DNA from 4 places in the Streptomyces sp. NPDC102270 genome. Region 3 is predicted to be linked to each of the others. Evidence: riboswitches for the same ligand, from Rfam matches in the RefSeq annotation. Region 3 holds a riboswitch; each other region holds the start of a gene.
The links. Region 3 has a riboswitch for cyclic di-AMP ahead of ACIRP7_RS23965 (peptidoglycan DD-metalloendopeptidase family protein). Riboswitches for the same ligand answer to the same signal wherever they lie in the genome.

Region 1 (6,981 bases), on a different contig from region 3:
GTGGCCATCGCCGCGATGCCGCTGTTCGTGAGCGTCGACACGAACAGGCCGAGGGCCGCCACGCCGGTCAGTGACGCGGCCACCACCAGGGCGATCAGCAGGGCTCTTCCCAGGCCCTCGGCGAAGGTGATCTGGGTGCCGGAGATCGTCGTCAGGTCGCCGAGCGGGAAGAGGATGGCCCCCACCGTCAGCGCCGAGAGGGCGACCACGAGGGTGGCGACCAGGCAGAACGCCATCACCGTCGCGTACTTGGTCAGGAGCAGCCGGGTGCGGCCCGCCGGGGCGACCAGCAGATAGCGGAGGGTGCCCGCGTTGGCCTCGCCCGCGATCGCGTCGCCCGCGATGACGCCGATGGACATCGGGAGGAAGAAGGGGAGGGTCGCGGCGAGGGCGGTGAAGACGAGGAAGAGGCCGTTGTTGGTGATCTGGGAGATGAACGCGGGGCCTCCGCCACCACCGCCGGCCGAGTCGCCGTCGCCGGTCTCGATCTTCACCGCGATGCCTACGAGGATGGGAACCGCTGCGAGTACGGCCAGCAGGGCGAGGGTGCGCCAGCGGCGGAACGTGACGTGGAGTTCGTTGCGGAAGAGGGTGGCTCGGAAGGTCGTACGGCGGGCTGCGGCTTGTGGGGGCCGGTCGCGCCCCCGCGGCGGAGCCGCACATGTTTCGGCCCCGGGCCCCTTGATTTCCTCAGCCTGCGACATCGAAACCCTCCCCTGTCAGCGCCACGAATGCGTCCTCCAGGGAGGCTCGTTCCATCGCGAAGCCTCTTACTCGTACACCTGCCCCCACCAGTGCCGCGTTGATCTCCGCCAGGTCGCGATCAGGAGGATCGGATGTCACCCGGTCCTCGGCGACGACCACATCACCGACGCCCTGTTCCTTCAGCACCCTCGCCGCGTCCGCCGCGTCCGGCGTCGTCACGACCAGCCTCCCCCTCGCCCCCGCCGCCAGCTCCGCCACCGAACCCTGGGTGATCAGGCGTCCCTGGGCCATCACCGCCGCGTGGGTGCAGACCTGCTCGATCTCGTCGAGGAGGTGGGAGGAGAGGAAGACGGTGGTGCCGTCCGACGCCAGCTCCCGCACCAGGGAACGGATCTCGCGCATGCCCTGCGGGTCCAGGCCGTTGGTCGGTTCGTCCAGGACCAGGAGTCTGCGGGGCTGCAGGAGGGCCGCGGCCAGGCCGAGGCGCTGTTTCATGCCCAGTGAGTACGCCTTCGCCTTCTTGGCGGCGGCGGCCGCCAGGCCCACCCGGTCCAGGGCGGCCGCCACGCGCGTGTTCCGGGTGCGCGGGTCGGCGGTCGGGTCGGCGGCGTCGTAGCGGACGAGGTTGTCGCGGCCGGAGAGAAAGCCGTAGAGGGCCGGGCCCTCGATGAGCGCGCCGACGTGCGGGAGGACGGTCCGGGAGGCGCGCGGCATGGGCCGGCCGAGGACGCGCGCCGAGCCGGAGGTCGGTTCGATGAGGCCCATCAGCATGCGGATGGTGGTGGTCTTGCCCGAGCCGTTCGGGCCGAGGAAGCCGAAGACGCTGCCCGCCGGGACGGTCAGGTCGAGACCGTCCACGGCGAGCTGTCCGCCGCGGTAGCGCTTGGTGAGGGCCCGGGTGTGGATGGCGCTGTCACCCACACCCTCCGAAGCACCCTCGTCCGACCCCTCCGGGTCCGGCTCCGTGGCGGACGGCTGGTCCATCGGCTCCCTCGATTCGTCGTGCTCCGCGGGGGAGCTACTTCCCCGCGTCGGCCGCCTTCACCAGGGCGTCCTTGGTGACCGCGCCGACGTAGACCTTGCCGTCGTCGGTGATCAGGGCGTTGATCAGGCGGGTCTTGAAGACGGTGCCCGCACCGAACTTGCCGGAGACCTTGTCGCCGAGCGAGTCCAGGAAGCCGCCGACGTCACCGCCGACCTCGGAGCCGGACGGGACGCCCTGGCCGCCGGTGTCGAAGGTGGCTATGGAGTCCCAGCCGTCCCCGATGACGTTCAGCCCCTCGGGGCCGCCCTTGCCGAGGTCGCCGGAACCCTTGCCGAGGTCGTCGGCCGGGCCCTTGCGCAGGCCCTCGCGATGCTCGGGTGCCTTCTTGGCGTCGCCCTCCTCGACCTTCGCCCCCTTCGGCGGGGTGAAGTCGAAGGTCGAGGCGGCCGGCCTGGCGAAGCTGACCTGGGTGAAGCCCGCGTCGACGACGGCCGCGCCGCCGCTCGCCGGTGTCAGCGTGAACTTCAGCGGCAGGCCGGTCTTCGCGTCCACGGCCACGGTGATCTGACCGACCGTGGAGCCTTCGTCCTTGGGCTTGATGACCAGTCGGTAGGCGTCCCGGCCCGCGACCTGGGCGGTGCCCTCCACCGTCACCGACGTGGTCTTGTCGGCAGCCTTGAGGGCGTCCTGGGCGAGGTCCTTGGGGGTGGCGGGGAGCTCCTCCTTCTGCTTCCCGTCGCTCTCGGAGGCCGTGGTGTGGAAGACCGAGTTGGACTTGCTGTCGTAGCCCCAGACGTCCTTGCCGTTGTGGATGAGGCTGTACTCCGCCGCGTTCTCCAGCAGCGAGACCTTCTGCCTGTCCTGGCCGTCGGCCGCGACGCGCAGTGTGTGCGTGCCGGAGGCGAGCTCGGTGAGCTTGGTGGTGGGGTCGGCGGACGAGCCGTTGCCCGAGCCGGAGGGCCCGGCGGCGGAGCCGAGCGAGTTCTCCAGGCCGCCGAGGTCCGGCAGACCGAGATCGGTGGTGATCTTCACGGTGCCGGACAGCTGCTGCACGTCCGACGCGGCGATCTTCTCGATGAGTTCCTGTGCGCTGATCTTCGGCAGGTTGGGGTCGCCGGAGTCGGCGAGCGCCGGGACGAGCCCGATGGTCGCCGCCGCGACTCCCACCACCGTGGCCGGTACGACGTACCGCGCGGCCTTGCGCCGGCGCGCGGAACGCAGCTCTTCGGCGTCCGCGGCGGTCACGCTGTCGTCGGATTCGTACGGTGCCATATGTGCCTTACCTCCGTCGTCGGCGGCGGCTGTCCACTCAGATGCATCCACCCGTAGCCGCCATTCTCACCCGAATCGGTGAGGAGTGGTGTTTTCCGTGATGTCCATCTGACCAAATCGGCCATGAGAATGCGTCAGACCTCGGAGCCAACTCCGTGTACACCTGGGGTATGACACGACATGCCGACGCCCCCTCCGACCCGTAGGGGGCGTTCGCTCTGTCGGGCGGCCGGCCTAGCCCGCTCGATGCACCACCGCGTCGCACAGCTCCATCAGCGCCGCCTTCGCGTCGCACTCCCGCAGCGGTGCCAGGGCCGCGCGCGCGTCCTGCGCGTAGCGCACGGTGTCCCGGCGGGCCTGCTCCAGCGCGGGGTGCGTGCGCAGGGCCGCCAGCGCCTCCGCGAGCCGGGCGTCGTCCGTGAGGTCGGAGTCGAGCAGCTCGCACAGGGCGATGTCCTCGGCAAGGCCGAGCCGGGCGGCCCGCTCCCGCAGCCGCAGCACGGGCATCGTGGGGATGCCCTCGCGCAGGTCGGTGCCCGGCGTCTTGCCGGACTCGCGGGAGTCGGAGGCGATGTCCAGCACGTCGTCGGCGAGCTGGAAGGCGACACCGAGGCGCTCGCCGTACTGGGTCAGGACGTCCACGACGGTCTCGTCGGCGCCCGACATCATGGCCCCGAAGCGGCACGAGACCGCGACCAGGGAGCCCGTCTTGCCGCCGAGCACGTCGAGGTAGTGCTCGACCGGATCGCGGCCGTCCTGCGGCCCGGCCGTCTCCAGGATCTGGCCGGTGACCAGGCGCTCGAACGCCTCCGACTGCACCCGGACCGCCTCGGGCCCGAGGTCGGCCAGGATGTGCGAGGCGCGCGCGAACAGGAAGTCGCCCGTCAGCACGGCCACCGAGTTGCCCCAGCGGGTGTTGGCGCTGTCGACGCCCCGCCTGACCTCGGCCTCGTCCATGACGTCGTCGTGGTAAAGGGTCGCGAGGTGGGTCAGCTCCACCACTACGGCGGACGGCACCAGGCCCGGCGCATAGGGGTCACCGAACTGGGCGGCGAGCATCACGAGCAACGGCCGAAACCGCTTTCCGCCCGCTCGCACCAGGTGCTGGGCGGCCTCCGTGATGAAGGGGACCTCGCTCTTGGTGGCCTCGAGCAGTCCCTCCTCGACAGCCGTCAATCCGGCCTGGACATCGGCTTCCAGAGCCTGGTCCCGCACGCTCAGCCCGAACGGCCCGACGACGGTCACGAGGGGTCTCCTGTCTGCTGGTGTCTACTGGCGGTCACACGGAATGTCGATAGGTCGCTGCCATCACTCAAGTCAGCGTATCCGGTCACCTTTGGATCACCGATAGCGCCCGCCCCGTCCATGCCGGGCGGTATCGGATCACGGCCGGTATGTTTTCGATCATCTGATAAGAACAAATATCTACCGACTTGTACGGAATCGGCCGCCATTGCGGGACGGGCGCGGGAGCAGCGAATCCCACGGGCTGCCGGTTGAACATGAGTTGAGACTTCTTGCCCCTTTTGCACCCCTTGCACTCCAGTGTGACTTGACCCACTTGTGCTGGTGAACCGGCATGAAACCGGAATGCACTGATCCGCCTTTGCCCGTGCGCGAGTTGAGGCTTGGCGAACGCAAAGGATCAAGTACCTCAAATGCCTCCTACCAAGGTCAATAGGCACCTCATGTGAATTCGCCACTTGTTCCGGACATGTGCTCTCGCATACGTTCCCGGCCTGTCGGGCGGACGCCGAATCCTGCCACCGCCCGTACACCCACCGAGAACCATGGCAGGAGCGGGGGAACCAGGTTGACCGCCGGACCGGGCGTCTTCGGACATACCGGCACGGCTTGGGGTGAAGTCACGCCTTTCGTAGGCGTGGCCGGGCATCTCCCGCCCGAACCCGACAGCTCACCTCGCAGGCGACGGAGAGGAACTTCACCATGTCCGCTGCCGCTCAGCACCGACGTACCCGCACCAGCCGTCTCGTCCGCAAGCTCGCCGTCGCCGGCACCGGGGCCGCCGTACTCGCGCTCCCCCTCATCGGCGCCACCACCGCGTCCGCGGCCACCCCGACCGTGCAGACCGCGACCACGCTCGGCTACTCCAACACCCTCGACGGCTGGATCCGGGCCTCCCTCGCCGTCATGGCGGAGCACGGGATTCCCGGCTCCTACGACGGCATCTACCGCAACGTCATCCGCGAGTCCTCCGGCAACCCCTACGCCATCAACCTCTGGGACTCCAACGCGGTGGCCGGCACGCCCTCCAAGGGCCTGCTCCAGGTGATCGACCCGACCTTCAACGCGTACCACGTGGCCAACACCTCGTGGGACCCGTACGACCCGGTGGCCAACATCACCGCGGCCTGCAACTACGCGGCCCAGCGGTACGGGTCCATCGACAACGTGTTTGGCGCGTACTAGGAACTACGCCGCACGGAACAGTCTTTCGAGGACGACGGCGACGCCGTCGTCCTCGTTCGACAGGGTCACCTCGTCGGCCACGCCCCTGAGTTCGGGGTGGGCGTTGGCCATCGCCACACCACGGGCCGCCCAGTCGAACATGGGGATGTCGTTGGGCATGTCCCCGAAGGCGATCGTCACCTCGGGGCCCAGACCCAGGTGCCGGGCGGCCAGCGCGAGGCCGGTCGCCTTGGTGACGCCGCATGGCTGGAGTTCGACGGTCCCGGGCCCCGACATGGTGACCGTCGCCAGCGAGCTCACCACCGCACGCGCCGTGACCGCCAACTCGTCGTCGGACAGGTAGGGATGGCGCAGCAACACCTTGCTGATCGGCTCGCACCACAGGTCGTCGCGCCTGCCCACCCGTACGGCGGGCAGGGTCGGGTGGGGCATCAGATAGCCGGGCTCGATGAGCGTGAGCCCCTCGACACCGTCCTGGTCCACGGCCGCGTACACCTGCCCGACCTCGGCCTCGATCTTGCCGAGCGCGGTCTCGGCCAGCTCCCGGTCCAGGGTCACCGACCAGAGCAGCCGGTCCGCGCCGGCGTCGTACACCTGCGCGCCCTGTCCGCACACCGCGAGCCCCGTACTGCCGAGGTCGTCGAGCAGGGACCGCACTCTGGGCGCCGGCCGTCCCGTCACGACGAGATGCCGGGCTCCACTCTCCGCCACCTTCGCGAGCGCGGCCAGCGACCGGTCCGAGACGGTGTCGTCGGCGCGGAGCAGCGTGCCGTCCAGGTCGGTGGCGATGAGTGAATATGCGGTGGAGGCGGCCATGATCAGAGAATACGGATGGTTGGCCCCCGCGACTCGACGCGAACCGGACGGCTCCTGCTTTCACATCCGTTGACGGCAGTTCCGGTTCCGGGGGTGCGGCGGCGCGGGACGGCCCGCCGGTATGCGCCACGAGACCGGGCAGGCCGGGCCGGGGCATGTCCGTTGCGGCTCCGCCCTGTTGACGCGGCGGCTGGACAGGGAGCGGTGCGCAACGGCCGGGCCGCCGTGCGCCGCGTCACCATGCCTCGCCTCGCCCCCACCTGCGTCGTGCGGGCGCCCGCCACCGCACCGCGCCTCGGCGGAGCGCTACGCGGAGTCCCGTACCACCAGTTCCGTGGGGAGGATCACTCCGGCCGTGTCCTCGCCCGCGATCTGGGCCAGCAGCATGCGGACCATCTCGGCGCTGATGCGGTCGAAGGGCTGGCGCATGGTGGTGAGGGCGGGGGTGATGGCGGTGGCCGCCGGGGAGTCGTCGAAGCCGCCGACTGCGATGTCCTCCGGGACCGAACGCCCGGCCTGCTGAAGGACGCCCACGACCCCGAGGGCCATGAGGTCCGAGGCGACGAACACCGCGTCCAGGTCCGGGGCCTGGGCCAGCAGTCGGCGGGCCGCCCGTTCACCGCCGCTGCGCCGGAAGTCGCCCTCGACGACGAGCGCCGGGTCGTAGGGCAGGCCCGCCTCGGCGAGGACATCCCGGTAGCCACCGAGGCGGTCGGGGCCGCCCGGCATGTCCAGCGGCCCGGTGACCATGCCGATGCGGCGGCGGCCGCCCG
Region 2 (6,981 bases), on a different contig from region 3:
GCCGACCCGTCCGGCGCGGACACCCTCGGCGCGACCGTGATAGCGCCGATCGTCGAGGAGTCGGCCAAGGCCGCCGCCGTGCTGCTCGTCTTCCTGTTCCGCAGACGGGACTTCACCGGGATCGTCGACGGCGTGGTGATAGCGGGGGTCACCGCCACCGGCTTCGCCTTCACCGAGAACATCCTCTACCTGGGCACCGCCTTCGGCACCGACCAGCTCACCGGCGACCGCGGCATCGCCTCGGTCACCGCCGCGACCTTTTTCGTGCGCGTCGTCATGTCGCCGTTCGCGCACCCCCTGTTCACCGTCCTGACCGGCATCGGCTTCGGCATCTCCGCGCTGTCGGCGGAACGCCAGCACGTACGGCGGGTTCTCGTCCCGCTGTCCGGACTGCTGCTCGCGATGGGCATGCACGCGACGTGGAACGGCTCGTCGACGTTCGGGGAGTACGGCTTCTTCGCGGTGTACGCGATGTTCATGGTGCCGGCGTTCGCGCTGCTGACCTGGCTGGTCATCTGGACACGGCAGCGGGAGCTGAAGACCGTGCGCGAGGAGCTGCCCGCGTACGCCGTCGCCGGGTGGCTGACGCCGACCGAGCCCTATGTGCTGGGCTCGATGCGGGCGCGGCGGGTGGCACGGGACTACGCCCGGCGGCAGTTCGGCGGGCGGGCCGCGGCGCGGGCGGTCTCGCAGTACGAGGCGTACGCGACGTCCTTGGCGTTCCTGCGGCGCCGGGGGCGGCTCGGGCGGGCGAACGCGGACTTCGTCGTACGGGAGCGGGAGTTGCTGCACGAGCTGTGGCGGCGGCGGGATGTCGCGCGGCCCGCGCTGGACCACGCGGCCCGGATCACGGCACCGCCGGTACCGGTGGCCGCGCCGCCCTGGCCGGTGTACGGGGCGTACGGATACGCCGCTCACCCGGCCCAGCCGACGCACCACGGCCACCCCGGCCACCCCGCCCAGCCGACGCCTCCGGTCCACCCGGCGGTGCCGTACCCCGCCTACAACCCGTACCGCACATAGACCGTGCGGCGGAGGGTCAGGCCGACGCCTCCGTCAGGCGCGTCAGCTCCTCCTCCGTCAGGGTCAGGTCGGCCACGCCCAGCAGCGCCGGCAGCTGTTCCACCGTGCGGGCTGACGCGATCGGGGCCGCGACCGTCGGCTGGGCGGCGAGCCAGGCGAGGGCGACCGTGGCGACCGGGACGGTGTGGGACTCGGCGATGTCGTCGAGCGCCGCGAGGACCTTGCGGCCGCGTTCGGTGTCCAGGTGCTTGCCGGCGCCCGTGGCCCGCGCACTGTCGACCGTCGTACCGGGGCGGTACTTGCCGGTGAGGAACCCGGAGGCGAGGGCGTAGTACGGGACCGCGGCGAGGCCCTCCCGGGCCGCGAGCGCCTCCAGTTCACCCTCGTACGTGTCGCGCGAGACCAGGTTGTAATGGGGCTGGAGAGCGACATAGCGCGCGAGGCCCTCGCGGTCGGAGAAGGCGAGGGACTCCGCGAGGCGCGCGGCGGAGATGTTGGAGGCGCCGATCGCCCGCACCTTGCCCGCCTTCACCAGTTCGTCCAGCGCGCCGATGATCTCCTCGACCGGCACCTCGGTCTTGTCGAAGTGGGTGTAGTACAGGTCGATGTGGTCGGTGCCCAGGCGCTTCAGGGAGGCGTCGGCGGCGGCCTTGATGTTCGCCGCCGACAGGCCCTGGTACTGCGGGTGCTGGCTGACCTTCGTGGCGATGACGACGTCGTCACGGTTGCCGCGGGCCGCCAGCCACTTGCCGATGACTGCCTCGGACTCGCCGCCGGAGTTTCCCTCGGCCCACGACGAGTACGAGTCGGCCGTGTCGACGAAGTTGCCGCCGGCCGCGTTGTACGCGTCGAGAACGTCGAAGGAGGTGGCCTCGTCGGCGGTCCAGCCGAAGACGTTGCCGCCGAGGGTGAGCGGAAAGACCTCGAGGTCGGAGGAACCGAGCTTGCGAAGCGGAGAAGAAGTCATGTCCTACGTCAACGCAAGCACCGGACCCCGGTCTTCCGCCACGGCCGCAAAATCGCCGTAAACCTCAGGGAGTGAGCCCCTTGCCGCGCAGCCACGCCATCGGGTCGATCCCGTCGGCCGAGCCGTTCGGGTGGACCTCCAGGTGCAGGTGCGCGCCGGTCACGTTGCCCGTGGCGCCCACGCGGCCGATGACGTCACCGGTGCCGACCTTCTGGCCGACGCTGACGCTGATCGAGGACTGGTGGCAGAACCACAGCTCGGTGCCGTCGTCGAGGGTGAGGATCGTGCGGTAGCCGTAGGAACCGGCCCAGCCGGCCTCGGTGATGGTGCCGCTGTGGATCGCCTTGATCAGCGTGCCCGTGGGAGCGGCGAAGTCGAGGCCCGTGTGGTAACCGGAGGACCACAGCGAACCGGCCTGACCGAAGGTCCCGGTGATGGTGTACGACGAGGTCGGCAGCGTGTACTGCTTGGCGAGCTCGGCCAGGCGCGCGGCCTCGGCCTTCTTCGCGGCCGCCTCCTCCGCCTTCTTCTTCGCGGCGGCGGCCTTCTCCTGGGCTTCCTTCTCCGCCTTGGCGGCGGCCGCGTCGGCCTCCTTCTCGGCGGCGTCCGCGATGGCCTGGGCGTCCTTGGTGTCGAGCTGGTCCTGCTGCAGCTCGGCCTGGGCCAGGATGCGCGAGCGCAGCGCCTCACCGGCGTCCGAGGTGCCCTTGGCGGTGTCGGCGGTGGTGGCGCCGACGCTGCTGAAGGCGCTCGTGTCGTCCGCGGCGGGGGCCGAGTCGTCCGAGATGAGCGAGCCCACGTTGGGCAGGTCGGGCATGGAGATGGAGACCGGCGGCTTGCCGGTGTTGGCGCTGGCCATCCCGCCGGCGCTGACGGCGGCTATGACACCGACGCCCAGAACGGTGGAGCTACGGGCGAACCCTCCGCCACGCTGCTTGGCGACGCGATGCCGGCCTCGTACGGGAGCGAGGGAGTCCGCGGTGGGGTTCCACTCGCCGAGCGGGGCCTCGTCGTCGGCACGGTAGCCGCCGTATACGAGGGTGTCGCTCGGGACGTACGGCGCCTCGGGGGCAGGCGGGTTGAACGCCACGTGGGCGCGCTCCTTTCCTTCCTTCTCGCCTACCGGGTTAGCTGACGGGTTCGGAGCAGGAAGGTCTCCTACGCGCGTATACCGACCGTGCTGCCACGGTGGCGTACGAGCGATTCACCCCAAGTTGGTGGTTCCCCGGTTCCCTTGCGGGATTCGGCGCATGAGCACGGAGCCGTCTCTTGTGACGGCTGGGACGACCGCGCTGCGTTATCGAACGTTAATAGACGCGGGGGCCCGATTCCAAGCTGTTCCGCTTGATCATTAACGAAATCACGCTGGACTTACGGCCCATGAACGCCTAAAAACGGGCGAGTTGACCTTCACTCAAGCCCCACACGGACATTGACGGTATGTCAGCTGTAACGCGGAGGGCGGTCACGCGCTCACCCCGCGTCACATCACGTCACGAAGGGGAAAACACTCAGGGCCGGAGTCCAGTGAACTGGACTCCGGCCCTGAGCCGTGAGTAGCGGGGACAGGATTTGAACCTGCGACCTCTGGGTTATGAGCCCAGCGAGCTACCGAGCTGCTCCACCCCGCGTCGTTGTGTAACCAGCATACGTCATCCGGAGAGTGGTCCACGCCAGGGTTGTTCTCGCCGCCGCACACCCCGGTGGGCGCGGTCCCGGCGACATGGGCGGTCGCCGCGGCGATGGCGTCCGCGGGCTCCCTCTCCCGTACGGCGGCCGGTGTGCAGCAGGGCGGCGGTGTGCCCGGGGCCCAGGCGGCCGGGTGTGGCGCAGGTCCGATCCGCCTGCCGGGAGCGGCGTACCGTGGCGCCCCTCACCAAACCAGGAGGGGACCATGGCGGCAGCCGACGAGCGACCGGTGGAGATCGGCGAGCGGGACATCCCGCTCTCCGGCGGGCGAACGCTGCGGGTGACGGAGTTCGGCAACGGCGGCATCCGGCTGGCGGTGCGGGCCGGCTCGCCCTATGTGGTGACGAGCCTGGAGCAGTTCCACGACGGGACCGTGCTGAAGCTCTCTCCCGGCCGTGAAGGGTCCAACGCCCACAGGAACTGGGTGCGGGACCAGGGCCATGGCGAGAGCGAGGACGGCGGCGGGGAGTGATCCTCGTCCGGGCCCCGATGGTGTAGCGGGCTACACCGTGCGCCCGGGGCCGTTCGTCTAGCGTGAGCCGCATGTGGAAGTCGGTGCAGCGTGCGGCGGTGGCGACCGTGCATCTGGTCGTGGCCGCGGCGATGTGCTTCGGCATGTACCTCTTCATCACCGTGCTGCTGATCGCCGCCATCGGCACGGTCGCCGTGGTCGGCTGCTGGCTGCTGCCCGAGGCCGTGCTGCTGATACGGCGGATCGCCGGCGCCAAGCGGAACCTGACCACCCTGTGGACGGGCCGGGAGATCCCCGAGGCGTACACACCGATGACCGGCACCCTGCGTGAACGGCTGCGCATCTCGGTGCGGGATCCCGGCACGCTCAGGGACCTCCGCTGGATGCTCGCCTACTATCTCTACGGCGCCCTCCTCGCCCTCGCCCTCCCGCTGTGGCCCCTCGGCCTGGTCGTCGACGGCGTGTGGGCCGGGGCGCTGCGCCGCGCCCCGGTCGCCCTGCCGCTGATCGTGCGGCTCGCGGACACCGAGGCCCGCTGGTCGACCGTGCTGCTCATGCCCTCCCCCGAGGCCAGGCTGGCCCGGCGGGTCGAGGAGCTGAGGGAGACCCGGGCCGACGCGATCGCCGCGCACGAGGCCGAACTGCGCCGCATCGAGCGGGACCTGCACGACGGCGCCCAGGCCAACCTGGTGGCGCTGTCGATGCGGATCGGACTCGCCAAGCGGGCCTACGAGCGGGACCCCGACGCCGCCCGCAAACTGCTGGACGACGCCCAGGACCAGGCCGAACAGGCGCTGACGGAGCTGCGGCAGGTGGTGCGCGGCATCCACCCGCCGATCCTCACCGACCGGGGTCTCGTCGGCGCGGTACGGGCGCTCGCCGCGAGCAGCGGGCTCGGCGTGGGAGTGGACGACGGCGGCCTGGACGAGGGCACCCGGGCGCCCGCGGCGGTGGAGGCCGCGGCCTACTTCGTGGTGGCCGAGTCGCTCACCAACGTCGCCAAGTACAGCGGCGCCGACCGGGCCGAGGTCCGGCTGGCCAGGACCCGGCGCGGTCTGACCGTGCGGGTGCGGGACGAGGGCCGGGGCGGCGCCGACGAGTCCGCGGGCTCAGGGCTGCTCGGTATGCGGCGCCGGGTCGCCGCGCTCGACGGGACCTTCGAAGTGACCAGCCCCGTCGGGGGCCCGACCGTGATCGATGTGGAGCTGCCGTGCGTGTGGTGATCGCCGAGGACAACGCCCTTCTGAGAGAGGGGCTCGTCCTTCTGCTGACCTCCTCCGGGCACGAGGTCGTGGCCGTCGTCGGCACCGGCCCCGAGATCCTGCCGGCCCTGCTCGAACACCGGCCCGACGTGGCCGTCCTCGATGTGCGGATGCCGCCCGGGTTCCGCGACGAGGGCCTGCGGGCCGCCCTGGAGGCGAGGGAGCGGATCCCGGGACTCCCGGTGCTGGTGCTCTCGCAGTACGTCGAGGAGTCGTACGCCGCCGAGCTGCTGGCCGGTGGCACCAGCGGGGTCGGCTACCTGCTCAAGGACCGGATCGGCCGGGTCGACGAGTTCCTCGACGCGCTGGAGCGGGTGGTGGCCGGCGGTACGGCGCTCGACCCCGAGGTCGTCACCGAGCTCCTGACCCGGCGCCGCGACACCCCGCTCGACTCCCTCACCCCGCGCGAGCGCGAGGTGCTGAAGCTGATGGCCGAGGGCCACGACAACACGACCATCGCCAAAACCCTCGTCGTCACCGAACGCGCGGTCAGCAAGCACATCGGCAACGTCTTCCTCAAGCTGGGCCTGCCGCCGAGCGACAGCGGCCACCGGCGGGTCCTGGCCGTGCTGGCCTATCTCGCGCACACGCCCAGGTGACGGTCAGCCGACGCCGAGTTCGGTCAACTCCCCCAGCGGCAGCGTGTGCTGGGTCTGCAGGACCTTCGCGCGCAGGTAGCGGACGTTGTGGGCGGTGGTGAAGACGCCGGTGGGCACCCGGTCGCGGACGTCGATGCCGAGGTCGCGCAACTGGCCAGCCTTGTCGGGGTTGTTGGAGAGCAGGTCGAGCTCGGCGATCCCCAGGGCCTGGAGCATCTGCGCGGCCGCCGTGTAGTCGCGGGCGTCCTCGGGCAGGCCCAGCGCGGTGTTCGCGGCATAGGTGTCGAGGCCCTGGTCCTGGAGGGCGTACGCGTCGAGCTTGTTGTAGAGGCCGATGCCGCGGCCCTCCTGGCGGAGGTAGAGCAGGACGCCGCCGCGCTCGGCTATGCGCTCGACCGCCTCGCGCAGTTGCGGGCCGCAGTCGCAGCGTGCGGAGCCGAAGACATCGCCGGTGAGGCACTCGGAGTGCAGCCGCACCAGCGGGGTGGTGCCGGGGGCGGGGTCGCCGAGGACGACGGCGAGGTGCTCCCGCCCGTCGGCCAGGCCGTGGAAGGTGACGAGTTCGGCGTCCACGCCGTAGCCGTCCCCGAAGCGCAGCGGGACGCGGACGCGGGAACGCTGGGTGGCGGCGGGCAGGTCGGTCATGCGGGTACTCCGCTCCGGAGGCACACCTGCTTCAGATTTGAAGCAGTTCTACTGATCGAGACCCTACCTCATGCTTTAAATTTGAAGCAACGCCTTATGGTGCTCGTCACGAACAGGACGGCGACGACCGACGGCGCCACGGGACCTCCCCGGAGGCGCCCTCCTCACCCTGGAGCCCCTCGGTGACGCTCGTGAAGATCTCCTCGAGCTGCCCCACCTGCTCCGGGGTGAGCCGGTCGAAGAGCGCGGTGCGGACCGTGTCCACATGTCCCGGTGCCGCCCGCTCCAGCACCGCCATCCCCTCGTCGGTGAGGACCGCGACAC
Region 3 (6,981 bases):
CGGCCGCCGGGCGAGATCCGTCCCGCCCGGCACCGGCCTCGCACACGACTCAGGCCACCGGAGCGATCCGGCTCTTGATGTCGTCCGGCGACAGCACGCCCTTGGCCGTCACGTGGTCCCCGGAGGACTCGCCGCGCAGCCGACGCCCGATCCACGGCACCAGAAACTCCCGGGCCCAGTGCACATCGTCCCGCCGCACGTCCAGCGGCCCGCGCGGGGGAAGCGGCGGCCAGGGCTGGTCGGGATCCGCCGGCACCTCCAGTCCCAGCACCTGTCCCGCACGGAGCGCCACACGCGTGTGCCCCTCAGGGGAGAGATGCAGCCGGTCGCCGTCCCAGGCCCGCCGGTCCTGGATGGTCTTCAGGGACCACAGGTCGAGCACCGGGCACCCGTACCGGTCGGCGACGGCCCGCACATGTCCGTTGTACGTGGCGATCTTGCCGCGCAGATGCTTGAGCACGGGCACACCACGGGTGTCGAAGCCGGTCGTCACCATGACGGTGCCGCACGCCTGCGTGAGCCGGGCCACGGCCCGCTCGAAGCGTTCGGCGACCTCGTCGGGGTCGGTACCGGGCCGGAGGATGTCGTTGCCGCCGGCGCAGAACGACACCAGGTCCGGTGCCAGTTCGACGGCCTGCGGAAGCTGGTCCTCGACGATCTGGTCGAGGAGCTTCCCGCGTACGGCGAGATTGCTGTACCTGAAATCGCCCTCGGGCCGCCGGTCCGCGAGAAGCACCGCGAACCGGTCGGCCCAGCCGACGAACGCCCCGTCGGGGCCGAGGTCGCCGACGCCCTCGGTGAAGCTGTCCCCCACCGCCACGTACGACCCGATCACTGAGCTGCTGTCGTTCTTCGAATCGTCTGCCACAGCCGTTCATGATTCACCTTCGAATGTGACCTACGCGACCGTAAGAAGAGCTTGACGGGCGGTGAGATAAGCCACTCCTAAAGTGTTGGCCAAACCAGGAATAGGCCCATCATCAGGAATGTTGACGTTGCGACCGCCACAAGAACGCAACGAAGTGATCATGAGGAAACACCGGAGGCCGGACCCGGGGATCGGGGTCCGGCCTCCGGTGGCACAGGAGGATCGTCAGCCGACGGCGACACCCTTCGAGCGGAGGTAGGCGACGGGGTCCACGTCGGAGCCGTAGTCCGGCGTCGTGCGGATCTCGAAGTGCAGGTGCGGGCCGGTGACGTTGCCGGTCGCGCCGGAGAGGCCGATCTGCTGGCCCTCGGTCACGGTCTGGCCGGCCGAGACGGAGAGCTGGGACAGGTGGGCGTACTGCGCGTAGTAGCCGTCGTTCAGCTTGATGACGACCTGGTTGCCGTAGGCGCCGCCCCAACCCGCGGAGACGACCGTGCCCGCGGCCACGGCCTTGAGCGAGGTGCCGGTCGGGACGACGAAGTCGACGCCGGTGTGGTAGCCGCTGGACCACATGCTGCCCGCCACGCGGTAGCCGGTGCCGATCGTGGCGCCGGTGACCGGAAGGGTGTAGCCGCTGGAGCTGGTGGTGGCGGCGCTCTGGGTGGCGGCCGTCGAGTTCGAGGAGGACTTCTTCGACTCGGCCTTCTCGGTCTTCGCCGAGGACGAAGCAGAGGACTCGGTCTTCGTCGTGCTCGTCCTGGCCTTCTTGCCGATCGAGAGCTTCAGACCGGGATGGATCAGCGACGGGTCGTCTCCGATCGCCGAACGGTTGTCGGCGTACAGCTTCTTCCAACCACCGCTGACGTTCTGCTCATCAGCGATCTTCGAAAGATAGTCGCCGACGCGCACCGAATAGGTGCGCACTGTCGAGGTCTTCTTCGCGGCCGTCTTTTCGGCGGACTTCTGCGCGACCGGAAGCGACTGAACGGCCTTTTCCGACACGGACTGGGGAGTGGCGGCGTGCGCGCCGGTGGCCCCCATGAGCGGGAGGGCGAGCGCGGCGCCCCCGGTTCCGGCGACGGCTATCGAACGGGTGAAGCGCTGGGACTTCGGACGGCGGTGCTTACCCTTCGCGGGCATGACGAATTCCTCTCCGGCGCCTGCGAGGTGAGCTGTCGGGTGCGGGCTGGAGATGCCCGGACGCGCCTGGACGCGCCTTAACCCCAAGCCGTTCCGGAGACCGGAACAGGCGGTTTTACCTGTGGGTCCCCCGCTCCTGCCTTGCACGGGTGGGTGAGTGTGGGGAATCCGCTCGGCGGCAGGATTGGGCGTCCGACCGGATCGGGGGTGAACGTAAGCGAGCAAGACGCAAAGGGACAAGTGAAGGGTTCCCTTTGCCTGCGTTCCCATTGATCCCGTATGAGAATTACCGGTCACCCTGCGTGAATCGGACGCCCTTCTCCCGACCCGAATCCCCTTGGAAAACCTGCGAATTACGTGAACATGACGGGCGACACACCGTCACGGATATGACGCTGCTCACGTCACGAATTCACAGGAACCCTCAAACCGAAAGGAGTTGGGAGAGAACCTGCCAATTCGGGCACAAGCCCTAGATGCGACGCAGTCGGATAACCGTCGCATCGAGGTCGCCGCGCAAACCGGTACGAAGTCCGTGATGAAGCAATACGGCACCTCGGTGCACTTCGCCCGTTTCGAGGCATTCGTACGACACTGTCGGGTCGAGCCCGCGCAGCCGCAGCGAGGGGACGGGCTCGCCGTACTTCTGCGCCTGCAGCCAGGCGAGGACGACGGTCTCGTCCCCGAGGAGGTACTGCACCGCGCTCAGCCCGCCCTGCGGAGGCCGAAGCCGGTACAGGTCGCCGCGCTGCACCACAGGCCGGATCTCCTTGTAGAGACCCACCCACCGAGCGGCTTCGGCGAGCTCCTCCTCGGTCCACTCCGCGAGGTCCCCGCCGACCCCCAGCACCCCGGCCATCGCGCTGACGAACCGGAATCGCAGCGAGCTCACCCGGTCGTTGAGCTGGGTGTTGGGACTGTCGGTCACCCACGCGGCCATCACACGCGCGGGATGGATCTGGCTGAAGCCGTGCTGGATGGCGAGCCGGTCGAGCGGGTCGGTGTTGTCCGAGGTCCACACCTGGTCGGTGCGGCTGAGCACCCCGAGGTCGATCCGGCCGCCGCCCCCCGAGCACGACTCGAAGGCCACGCCCGGGTGGGCCTCCCGCAACCGGTCCAAGAGGGTGTAGAAGCCGCGTACATGGTCCACCCACAGGCGCTGCGGGTAGGACTCACCGGGCCAGCCCGTGTCCGTGAAGCAGCGGTTGAAGTCCCACTTCACATAGTCGATCGGGGCCGAGGAGAGGAGAGCGTCGAGCTGCTCCCACAGGTACTCCTGGACGTCCTCGCGCGCGAGGTTCAGTACGAGCTGGTTGCGGAACTCCGTCCGCTTCCGTCCCGTCTGGTACTGCACCCAGTCCGGGTGGGCGCGGTACAGCTCGCTGTCAGGATTGATCATCTCCGGCTCGACCCAGATGCCGAACTGCATGCCGAGGGTGCGCACGTAGTCGGCGAGCGGCTTGAGGCCGGCGGGGAAGCGGTCGGGGTTGGGCGTCCAGTCGCCGAGCCCGGCCCGGTCGCTGGTGCGGGCACCGAACCAGCCGTCGTCGACCACGAACAGCTCGACGCCCATCGCCGCGGCCCGCCGGGCCAGGGTGCGCTGCTGCTCCTCGGAGATGTCGAAGTTCGTGGCCTCCCAGGAGTTGAACAGCACGGGCCGGTCCTGGTCCGCGTGCGGGATGACGTGGGCCCGCTGGTAGGCGTGCCAGGTGCGGCTCGCGCCGCCGAAGCCGCCGTCGCTCCAGAGTCCGGCGAAGACGGGTGTCGTGAAGGACTCCCCGGCCGCCAGCCGGAACAGACCCGAGTCGTCGTATCCGGCGCCGCCGGTGATCTGTACGCGCGCGTCGGGCAGTTGCGCCACGGCGATCCGCCAGGACCCCGACCAGCCGAGGGCGACGCCGTAGACCTCGCCGTGCTCCTCGGTGGCGTCGGTGTCGAGGGCGACCCACGGCAGGTGCTGGTGCCCGGTGTGGCCGCGGCGGCTGCCGATGACCTTCTCGCCGTAGGTGAGGGGGGACCGGGTGAGCAGGGACTCGGCGGCCCAGCGGCCGTGCAGCTGGGACAGCCGCCAGCCGTCCTCGCGGTCGGGCAGGGTCCAGGTGGCGGAGTCGGCGCGCAGCAGCTCGACCGGGTCCTGCCCCTGGTTGTCCAGGGTCACCCAGCGCTCCAGGACGTCGTCGCGCATCCGGTAGTGCAGCGTGATGGCCAGCCCGCCGTCGCGGAACCGCAGCCGCAGCTCGTCGCCCTCGGTGTCGTACGCCTCGAAGCTCCACTCGGTGCCGCGCCGCTCGTCGGTGCGCACGGACAGGGCGGGGCGGGTGAAGCGGGGGCCGCCCTCGACGGGGTACTCCTCGCGTCCGTCGAGCGGGGACTCGAAGGGCCAGTACTCGGGCAGCGGACGGACGGCGAGGGCCTCGGCGTCAGCCAGGGTGATCCTCGGACCCCAGTGCAGGTGCAGCAGTTCGTCCTCGGCGGTGAGGTGCAGGGCGTAACTGCTGGCCGGCCCGGACAGAATCCACGTACGGCCGTTCTCGGCGATCTCCAGCATGGCGCTTCCTCACAGGATCGAACAGGTGCCAACAGGTGCACTCAGGCCCCAACATCATCAGCGGGCACCGGCCCTGGTGGCAACGGCTGTGGACAAGTCGTTGCCGGCCCTGTGGACAACTCATTGCCCCAGGAATCATGTCGTATCGTCGAGAGCGTGCCTCCGCCGGCGAGCCGCGCCGACGGAACCTGGCTGGGAGGACCCCCCGTGACGCAGCAGATCCCGTCGACCGAACCCGAGCTGGCAGGTGTGCGCAACTTCCGCGACGTGGGCGGGCTGCCGACGGCGGACGGGCGGCGGGTGCGGTACGGAGTGCTGTTCCGCAGCGGCCACCTCGCGCACGCGACGGAGGACGACGCGGCCTTCCTGTCCTCGCTCGGCCTGCACACGATCTTCGACTTCCGCAACACGGCGGACCAGAAGCTGGAGGGCCCCGACGTCGAGCTGCCGGGCGTCACCAATGTGAACCTGCCGCTGAGCGACCCGGCGGAGGGCACCTGGTTCTGGAAGATGGTCCGCGACGGCGACATAGAGCAGCTGCGCGAGCTCCTCGGTGACGGCAAGGCGGCGGAGCGCATGACCAACTCCTACCGCACGATGATCAAGGAGCGCACCGCCCAGCACTCCCAGGTGCTGCACTCCCTCGCCGAGGACAGCGTGCCCGCTCTCATGCACTGCGCTGCCGGCAAGGACCGCGCGGGTCTGGCCGTCGCCGTGACCCTGCTCGCCCTGGGCGTGGAGCGTGAGGCGATCATCGCCGACTACCTGGAGTCGAACGCCAAGCACCGCCGCTACAAGGTGCGGCGCACCAGCACCTCCGCCGACGCCTACTCCCCCGAGGTCATGGAGCTGCTCAGCCCCCTGTTCGAGGCCCGCGCCGAGTATCTGACGGCGGCTTTCGCGACCATCGAGGAGACGTGGGGCAGTGTCGAGGCGTATCTGGAAGAGGGCCTCGGCCTGACCCCCGAGATCCGTGAGCGGCTGCGGGAGCGGCTGCTCGACTGAGGCGTACGGCGGCTACTGCCCGGCTCCCACCTCGAAGAGGAAGTAGATGAAGGCCGCGAAGACGTGGCCGACCGCGAGGTAGATGATCAGGCGCACCCACAGGGCGCGGGGGAACTTCTCTTCCATGTCGCTCATGGCGTGTCTCCAGGGGTGGGGCCCAGGCACAGCGTGGCCGTGGGACTCTGCAGCAGGGTGTGGACGAACAGGAGCTCGACGCCGTCGGGGTCCAGGGCGGCGATGCGGTGCGGGGTCAGCGAGTCGAAGTGCGCGCTGTCGCCAGGGCCGAGCTGGTGCGTGGTGTCCCCGAGGCGGAGCCTGAGCCGCCCCTTGAGGACATACAGCCATTCCTCGCCGGGATGCACGCGCACGATGTCGCCCTGGGAGCCGTGCGGCACCTGCACGCGCAGGGCCTGCATTCCACGGCCGGCCGCACCCGCCTGGACGTAGGTCCAGCCGCCCGCCTCGGTGGGTTCCATGTCGGCGGCGCGGACCACCGCGTCACGATCGGCGGCCGTCTCACCGAGAAGTTCCGAGACCGTCGTACCGTAGATACGGGCCAGCGCGAGCAGCATTGGCAGCGAGGGCTGGCGCTGTCCGGTCTCCAGCCGGGAGAGATGGGCGGGAGACAGCCCCGCGGCACCGGCCGCCGCCTCCAGGGTGAGTGAGGCGCGACGGCGCAGCGCGCGAAGCTGGGGAGCCACCGAGGGCAGCTCCGTGAAGGCTTCCGGGGAGGTCATACCTCCATTGAGCCGGAGACTTGCCTCTGCGGCAAATTTCTTGCCTCAGAGGCAAAAGCCTCTCGGGTGGAGCCGTTACCGGTTGGCCACCGCCTGCTTCACCAGCGTCTTTCCGAAGTCCCACATCAGTCCGCCACCGCTGTGCGCGTCGTCCATGACGTCGGTGAAGGCGTCCACGAACCGGTCCACCTCCCTCTCCCCGACGACGAGCGGCGGAATGAGCTTGATGACCTCCAGGTGGTCGCCGGAGACCTGGGTGAGGATCCGGTGCCGCTGCAGGAGGGGGACGACGACCATCTGCGCGAACAGGCCCTTGCGCGCGGCCTGGAGCATGGTCCAGCGGCTGCGCAGCTTCAGCGACTTCGGTCTGCCGAACTCGATGCCGATCATCAGGCCCCGGCCTCGCACGTCGGCGAGCAGCTCGTACTTGTCCACCAGGGCCGCGAGCCGGGACCTGAGCAGGTCACCGGTGGCGCGGGCGTTCGCGACGATCTGCTCGTTCTCCATGACCGACAGGACGGCGAGCCCGGCCGCCATCGCCTGCGCGTTGGATCCGAAGCTCGCCGAGTGCACCAGCACCCGGTCCATCGACGAGTAGACCTTCTTGAAGATCCAGTCCTTGCCGAGGGTGGCGCCGACCGGGACATAGCCACCGGAGAGCGCCTTGGCCACGCACACCAGGT
Region 4 (6,981 bases), on a different contig from region 3:
CGCCGTCCTCCAGGGAGAGGAACTCCGACAGCGGGGCCCCGCCCGAGAGGTTCGCGGCCGACTCCGGCAGCTGCGGCAGGTCGATGACGTTCAGGCGCAGAAGACGTCCGGACGACGTCACCGCGCCGATCTCACCCCGCGCGGTGGCCGGCACCGCCGAGATGATCACGTCGTGCTTGGCGCGCTTTCCGCCGGCCTCCTCCGGGAACGGCTCGCCGTTCGCCGTGCGGGCCAGCAGCCCCGTCGAGGACAGCAGCACCCGGCACGGGTCGTCCGCCACCTGGAGCGGTACGGCGGCCACGGGGGCCGTGGCTCCGGCCTCCAGCAGGACCGTGCGCCGCTCGGTGCCGTACTTCTTGGCGACCGCGGCCAGCTCGGCGGAGACCAGCTTGCGCAGCTCGGCGTCCGACTCCAGGATCCGGGTCAGCTCCGCGATCTCCGCGTTCAGCCGGTCCTTCTCCGACTCCAGCTCGATGCGGTCGAACCTGGTCAGGCGCCGCAGGGGCGTGTCCAGGATGTACTGCGTCTGGATCTCGCTCAGCGAGAAGCGCTCGATCAGCCGCTCCTTCGCCTGCGCGGAGTTGTCGCTGGAGCGGATGATGCGGATGACCTCGTCGATGTCGACCAGGGCGGTGAGCAGGCCCTCGACCAGGTGCAGCCGGTCGCGCCGCTTGGTGCGCCGGAACTCGCTGCGGCGGCGAACCACTTCGAAGCGGTGGTCGAGATAGACCTCGAGGAGTTCCTTGAGGCCCAGGGTGAGGGGCTGACCGTCCACCAGCGCGACGTTGTTGACGCCGAAGGACTCCTCCATCGGCGTCAGCTTGTAGAGCTGCTCCAGGACCGCCTCCGGCACGAAGCCGTTCTTGATCTCGATGACCAGACGCAGGCCGTGCGCGCGGTCGGTGAGGTCCTTGACGTCGGCGATGCCCTGCAGCTTCTTCGAGCCGACCAGGTCCTTGATCTTGGCGATCACCTTCTCCGGGCCGACCGTGAAGGGCAGCTCGGTGACGACCAGGCCCTTGCGGCGGGCCGTCACCGTCTCCACCGACACCGTCGCGCGGATCTTGAAGGTGCCGCGGCCCGTCTCGTAGGCGTCCCGGATGCCGGAGAGACCGACGATCCGGCCGCCGGTGGGCAGGTCGGGACCCGGGATGTGCTTCATCAGGGCGTCCAGATCCGCGTTCGGGTAGCGGATCAGGTGGCGGGCGGCCGCGATGACCTCGGTGAGGTTGTGCGGCGCCATGTTGGTGGCCATGCCGACCGCGATGCCCGAGGCGCCGTTCACCAGAAGGTTGGGGAAGGCGGCGGGCAGCGCGCCCGGCTCCTGCTCCTGGCCGTCGTAGTTCGGCGCGAAGTCGACCGTGTCCTCGTCGATGGACTCCGTCATCAGGCTCGCGGCCTCGGCGGCGCGGCACTCGGTGTACCGCATGGCGGCCGGCGGGTCGTCGTTGCCCAGCGAGCCGAAGTTTCCGTGGCCGTCGATCAGCGGCACGCTCATCGAGAAGGGCTGGGCCATGCGCACGAGGGCGTCGTAGATCGACGCGTCGCCGTGCGGGTGCAACTTGCCCATGACCTCGCCGACCACGCGGGCGCACTTCACATAGCCGCGGTCGGGGCGCAGGCCCATCTCGTTCATCTGGTAGACGATGCGCCGGTGCACCGGCTTGAGGCCGTCGCGGGCGTCGGGGAGCGCGCGGGAGTAGATGACCGAGTACGCGTACTCGAGGTACGAGCCCTTCATCTCGTCCACGACGTCGATGTCGAGGATCCGCTCCTCGTACGAGTCGTCGGGCGGCGGGGTCTTCGTGCTGCGGCGGGCCATCGCTGCCGGCTCCTCTTTTCTGGTCGCTCGCCTACGGGTCGCTCACGTCGGCCCTTTGGCTCACTCTTGCTGAAGCGTGAACGGGTCTGCGCGGACCATTGTGGACCGCGGCACTGACAGTCCGGGCCAGGGCCCGGCCGGGCCGCCCGGCCCGGCAACGGCACAGCGCCTCCGTCACGGTTGCCCGCAGGCTACGCGATCCGCTGTGGGCGTACGCGCTCCGGGAACTTCGCCGAGGGTCCGCACGCTTGCATACAGTGGCAGGACCGGCAGGAAAACCGCGGTTTCCACGACCGCGAACGCGATCGAAGGGACGTACATGCCCATGGGTCACACGGCCACAGACCAGGCAGGCACCGGGGGCCTGACAGCGACCGAGCACCGCCTGGCCAACGGCCTGCGCGTGGTGCTCTCCGAGGACCACCTGACCCCGGTCGCGGCGGTGTGCCTCTGGTACGACGTCGGTTCGCGCCACGAGGTCAAGGGACGTACCGGCCTGGCTCACCTTTTCGAGCACTTGATGTTCCAGGGCTCCGGACAGGTCAAGGGCAACGGGCACTTCGAGCTCGTCCAGGGCGCGGGCGGCTCGCTCAACGGCACCACCAGCTTCGAGCGCACCAACTACTTCGAGACCATGCCGACCCATCAGCTGGAGCTCGCCCTCTGGCTGGAGGCCGACCGCATGGGCTCCCTGCTGGCCGCCCTCGACGACGAGTCGATGGAGAACCAGCGCGACGTCGTCAAGAACGAGCGCAGGCAGCGCTACGACAACGTCCCCTACGGCACCGCGTTCGAGAAGCTGACCGCGCTCGCGTACCCGGAGGGTCACCCCTACCACCACACCCCGATCGGTTCGATGGCCGATCTGGACGCGGCCACGCTGGAGGACGCGCGCGCGTTCTTCCGCACCTACTACGCGCCGGGCAACGCCGTCCTGTCGGTCGTCGGCGACATCGACCCGGAGCAGACGCTCGCCTGGATCGAGAAGTACTTCGGCTCCATCCCCTCGCACGACGGCAAGCCCGCGCCCCGTGACGGCTCCCTGCCCGAGATCATCGGCGAGCAGCTGCGCGAGGTCGTCGAGGAGGAGGTCCCCGCGCGCGCGTTGATGGCCGCCTACCGGCTCCCGCACGACGGCACCCGCGAGGCGGACGCGGCCGACCTCGCCCTCACCGTCCTCGGCGGCGGCGAGTCCTCCCGCCTCTACAACCGGCTCGTACGGCGCGACCGTACGGCCGTCGCGGCCGGCTTCGGCCTGCTGCGCCTGGCCGGTGCGCCCTCCCTGGGCTGGCTCGACGTGAAGACCTCCGGTGACGTCGAGGTGCCGGTCATCGAGGCCGCCATCGACGAGGAGCTCGCGCGGTTCGCCGCCGAGGGACCCACGGCCGAGGAAATGGAGCGCGCCCAGGCCCAGTTGGAGCGCGAGTGGCTCGACCGGCTCGGCACCGTCGCGGGCCGCGCCGACGAACTGTGCCGTTACGCCGTCCTGTTCGGCGACCCCCAGCTCGCCCTGACCGCCGTGCAGCGCGTCCTGGAGGTGAGCGCCGAGGAGGTGCAGGAGGTCGCCAAGGCCAAGCTGCGCCCCGACAACCGCGCGGTGCTCGTCTACGAGCCCACCGCCCCGGCCGAGATCGCCCAGAGCGCCGAGGACGCCGAAGGCGCCGACGACCCGGACTCCGCCGCCACCGTGGAAGCGACCGACGAGAACGAGGAGGCGGCCAAGTGACCGAGCTCGCCGCGATGGAATTCCACCCGCAGCCGCAGGCGGGCGAGCCCAAGGTCTGGGCCTTCCCCGCCCCCGAGCGCGGGAAGCTCGACAACGGCCTCACCCTGCTGCGCTGCCACCGCCCCGGCCAGCAGGTCGTCGCCGTCGAGGTGCTCCTGGACGCGCCCCTGGACGCCGAGCCGGCCGGCCTGGACGGTGTCGCCACGATCATGGCGCGCGCGTTCTCCGAGGGCACCGACAAGCACTCCGCCGAGGAGTTCGCCGCCGAGCTGGAGCGCTGCGGCGCCACCCTCGACGCGCACGCCGACCACCCGGGCGTCCGCCTCAGCCTCGAAGTACCGGCCTCCCGCCTCGCCAAGGCCCTCGGTCTGCTGGCCGACGCGCTCCGGGCGCCCGCGTTCGCGGACAGCGAGGTCGAGCGGCTCGTCCGCAACCGCCTGGACGAGATCCCGCACGAGCTGGCCAACCCGTCTCGTCGCGCCGCCAAGGAGCTCTCCAGGGAGCTGTTCCCGGCGGACTCGCGCATGTCGCGCCCGCGCCAGGGCACCGAGGAAACCGTCGAGAACATCGACTCCGCGGCCGTACGCGCCTTCTACGAGAAGCACGTGCGCCCCGCCACCGCCACCGCCGTGGTCGTCGGCGACCTCACCGACATCGACCTGGACGCGCTGCTCGGCGACACCCTCGGCTCCTGGACGGGGTCCACGGGCCGGCCGCGCCCCGTGCCGCCGGTGACCGCCGACGACACCGGCCGGGTCGTCATCGTGGACCGCCCCGGAGCCGTCCAGACGCAGCTGCTGATCGGTCGTATCGGCGCCGACCGGCACGCACGCGTGTGGCCCGCGCAGGTGCTCGGCACGTACTGCCTCGGCGGCACCCTCACCTCCCGCCTGGACCGCGTCCTGCGCGAGGAGAAGGGCTACACCTACGGCGTACGGTCGTTCGGGCAGGTCCTCAGGTCCGCCCCGGACGGCTCGGGCGCCGCGATGCTCGCCATCAGCGGCTCGGTCGACACCCCTAACACCGGTCCCGCCCTGGACGACCTGTGGAAGGTGCTGCGCACGCTCGCCGAGGGCGGTCTGACCGACGCCGAGCGCGATGTCGCCGTACAGAACCTTGTCGGTGTGGCACCGCTCAAGTACGAGACGGCCGCGGCCGTCGCGAGCACGCTGGCCGACCAGGTCGAGCAGCACCTGCCCGACGACTACCAGGCGACCCTGTACCAGCAGCTCGCCGCGACAGGCACCGTCGAGGCCACCGCGGCCGTCGTGAACGCCTTCCCGGTGGACCGGCTGGTGACGATCCTGGTCGGCGACGCGGCCGCCATCAAGGAGCCCGTCGAGGCGCTCGGCATCGGCGAAGTCAAGGTCGTGACGGCCGAGTAGAGGGTCCCGGCCCCAGGGGCTCTGGTGACGCAAGGTCACCAGAGCCCCTGATGTCCGAATTGGGCAGGAGGTTGCCCGTCTGCCCTGTGGGATGCGCTACAAAACCGTTGATCGGTTTGGGGATTGAAAGTGGCCCCGCTTAGCGTCCTCTGGGCTGTCCGTCAGGCACTGCGCCGCGCCCGCGGCACCGGACAGCCATCGCCGAGTCCCCGCATGGCGCGAGCCAGGGGAGCCGGGGACCCAACCATGCGTCCCTGGGGTGAATCGGACGCCCGCGCACCGCGAGGGGGTCCGTAGGAGACCTTCCTGCTCCGAACCCGTCAGCTAACCCGGTAGGCGAGAAGGAAGGAAAGGACCAGCCACCACATGGCGTTCACCTGCGCCACCGGGAAGCACCGTCGTCCCAGCCGCATGAAGCGCACCACCGCCCGCGCGGCGGGTGTCGCGGCCCTCGCCACCACCGGCGTCATCGGCACCATCGCAGCCCCGGCGTTCGCCGCCGACAACTCCGTCGAGCAGACCGGTCTCATGCCCGTCGTCAGCGTCGGAGAGTCCCTCGCCGACCAGCTCGACGCCCAGGCCGAGGCCCAGGCGCGGGCCGCCGCGCTGAAGAAGGCGGAGGCGGAGGCCAAGCGCAAGGCCGAGGCGCGCGCTGAGGAGATACGCGAGGCCAAGGAGCGGGCCGCCCGCGAGGCCGAGCGCAAGCGCCTCAACCGCTTCGGCGCCCCGATCTCCGGCTCCTACGTGTCCACCGGCTACAAGTCCGGCGGCTCCCTGTGGTCCTCCGGCAGCCACACCGGTGTCGACTTCCACGCCGCGAGCGGCACCTCGGTCCACGCGGTCGGCCGCGGCACGGTCGTGGAGACCGGCTGGGGCGGGTCGTACGGCAACCAGATCGTGATCAGGATGGCCGACGGCACGTACACCCAGTACGGCCACCTGTCGTCCATCGGCGTCTCGGTCGGCCAGTCGGTCACCCCCGGCCAGCAGATCGGTCTCTCCGGCGCGACCGGCAACGTCACCGGCCCGCACCTGCACTTCGAGGCGCGCACCACCCCCGAGTACGGCTCGGACATCGACCCCGTCGCCTACCTGCGCTCGCACGGCGTGAACGTCTGACGACCCACCGCGCGATCCCCGCGAGGCCCCGGCTCCCCGAGCCGGGGTTTTCGTCGTTTCCGGGGCCCCGTTGTCCAAAAAATATCCCCGGATTCCGGTCCGCCGTCGGAAATTCCCGCTCATTGCAATAGAGTCACTGAACACACGTCAATCGGCGACGTTTCACGGGGATTAAGACGGAGGTCGGACATGCGTATTCCGGCGCACTCGGTATGCACGGCGATCCGGGACGACATCGTCGCCGGTGTCCACGAGCGCGGGAGCCGGCTCACCGAGGAACTGCTCGCCCGCCGCTACGGCGTCTCCCGGGTCCCGGTCCGCGAGGCCCTGCGCACACTGGAGGCCGAGGGCTTCGTGGTGACGCGGCGTCACGCGGGCGCGTGTGTGGCCGAACCGACCGAGCAGGAGGGCGCCGACCTCCTGGAGATGCGCATGCTCCTCGAACCGCTCGGCGCCTCCCGGGCCGCCCAGCGACGCACCGAGGCCCATCTGAAGGTGCTGCGCGGCCTGGTCAGGCTGGGTCAGGAGCGGGCCAGGCGCGGCAACAGCGACGATCTGCGCTCCCTGGGGGGTTGGTTCCACGAGACGCTCGCGCAGGCCTCCGGCAGCCCCGCGCTGACCTCGATGCTGACCCAGCTGCGCCACAAGATCGCCTGGATGTACGTCGTGGACGCGCCCGCCAACCCGGTGGAGTCCTGGGCGGAGCACGGCGCGATCGTGGACGCGGTGGCACGCGGGGACGGCGAGCGCGCGCGGGCGATCACGGCGCTGCACACCGAGCGCTCGAGCGCGGTGCACCGGCTGCGGTTCACCTCCGGACAGGACCGCGCGGACCGTGTGAGGACCTCGCAACATCCTGTAAACGTGACAGGTCTGCGGCATTAACACGGGCACCGTATACAAAGAGGGGGGAATTCGAGGGGGAGTAT

Region 1: it holds a riboswitch for cyclic di-AMP, as region 3 does, so the genes downstream of both, ACIRP7_RS09500 (transglycosylase SLT domain-containing protein) here and ACIRP7_RS23965 (peptidoglycan DD-metalloendopeptidase family protein) in region 3, are expected to answer to the same signal.
Region 2: it holds a riboswitch for cyclic di-AMP, as region 3 does, so the genes downstream of both, ACIRP7_RS12595 (M23 family metallopeptidase) here and ACIRP7_RS23965 (peptidoglycan DD-metalloendopeptidase family protein) in region 3, are expected to answer to the same signal.
Region 4: it holds a riboswitch for cyclic di-AMP, as region 3 does, so the genes downstream of both, ACIRP7_RS37580 (M23 family metallopeptidase) here and ACIRP7_RS23965 (peptidoglycan DD-metalloendopeptidase family protein) in region 3, are expected to answer to the same signal.

What each region holds. Positions count from the first base shown of each region.
Region 1 is NZ_JBIWLX010000004.1:359,432-366,412, forward strand. It holds gene ACIRP7_RS09480 (ABC transporter permease) at 1-704, opposite strand, end outside; gene ACIRP7_RS09485 (ABC transporter ATP-binding protein) at 691-1,689, opposite strand; gene ACIRP7_RS09490 (outer membrane lipoprotein carrier protein LolA) at 1,724-2,962, opposite strand; gene ACIRP7_RS09495 (polyprenyl synthetase family protein) at 3,197-4,207, opposite strand; cyclic di-AMP (ydaO/yuaA leader) riboswitch at 4,732-4,904, shown strand; gene ACIRP7_RS09500 (transglycosylase SLT domain-containing protein) at 4,910-5,392, shown strand; gene ACIRP7_RS09505 (HAD family hydrolase) at 5,396-6,208, opposite strand; gene ACIRP7_RS09510 (LacI family DNA-binding transcriptional regulator) at 6,515-6,981, opposite strand, start outside.
Region 2 is NZ_JBIWLX010000005.1:483,700-490,680, reverse strand. It holds gene ACIRP7_RS12605 (PrsW family intramembrane metalloprotease) at 1-1,023, shown strand, start outside; gene ACIRP7_RS12600 (aldo/keto reductase) at 1,040-1,990, opposite strand; gene ACIRP7_RS12595 (M23 family metallopeptidase) at 2,055-3,080, opposite strand; cyclic di-AMP (ydaO/yuaA leader) riboswitch at 3,092-3,249, opposite strand; tRNA gene ACIRP7_RS12590 (tRNA-Met) at 3,548-3,621, opposite strand; gene ACIRP7_RS12585 (hypothetical protein) at 3,885-4,151, shown strand; gene ACIRP7_RS12580 (histidine kinase) at 4,223-5,374, shown strand; gene ACIRP7_RS12575 (response regulator) at 5,362-6,012, shown strand; gene ribA (GTP cyclohydrolase II) at 6,016-6,657, opposite strand; gene ACIRP7_RS12565 (MarR family winged helix-turn-helix transcriptional regulator) at 6,764-6,981, opposite strand, start outside.
Region 3 is NZ_JBIWLX010000011.1:105,288-112,268, reverse strand. It holds gene ACIRP7_RS23970 (SGNH/GDSL hydrolase family protein) at 50-835, opposite strand; gene ACIRP7_RS23965 (peptidoglycan DD-metalloendopeptidase family protein) at 1,094-2,008, opposite strand; cyclic di-AMP (ydaO/yuaA leader) riboswitch at 2,013-2,174, opposite strand; gene ACIRP7_RS23960 (alpha-galactosidase) at 2,481-4,556, opposite strand; gene ACIRP7_RS23955 (tyrosine-protein phosphatase) at 4,764-5,561, shown strand; gene ACIRP7_RS23950 (DUF6126 family protein) at 5,574-5,696, opposite strand; gene ACIRP7_RS23945 (helix-turn-helix domain-containing protein) at 5,693-6,298, opposite strand; gene ACIRP7_RS23940 (aspartate aminotransferase family protein) at 6,374-6,981, opposite strand, start outside.
Region 4 is NZ_JBIWLX010000022.1:115,716-122,696, reverse strand. It holds gene ACIRP7_RS37595 (DNA topoisomerase (ATP-hydrolyzing) subunit A) at 1-1,822, opposite strand, end outside; gene ACIRP7_RS37590 (M16 family metallopeptidase) at 2,148-3,548, shown strand; gene ACIRP7_RS37585 (M16 family metallopeptidase) at 3,545-4,933, shown strand; cyclic di-AMP (ydaO/yuaA leader) riboswitch at 5,123-5,286, shown strand; gene ACIRP7_RS37580 (M23 family metallopeptidase) at 5,300-6,052, shown strand; gene ACIRP7_RS37575 (GntR family transcriptional regulator) at 6,242-6,937, shown strand.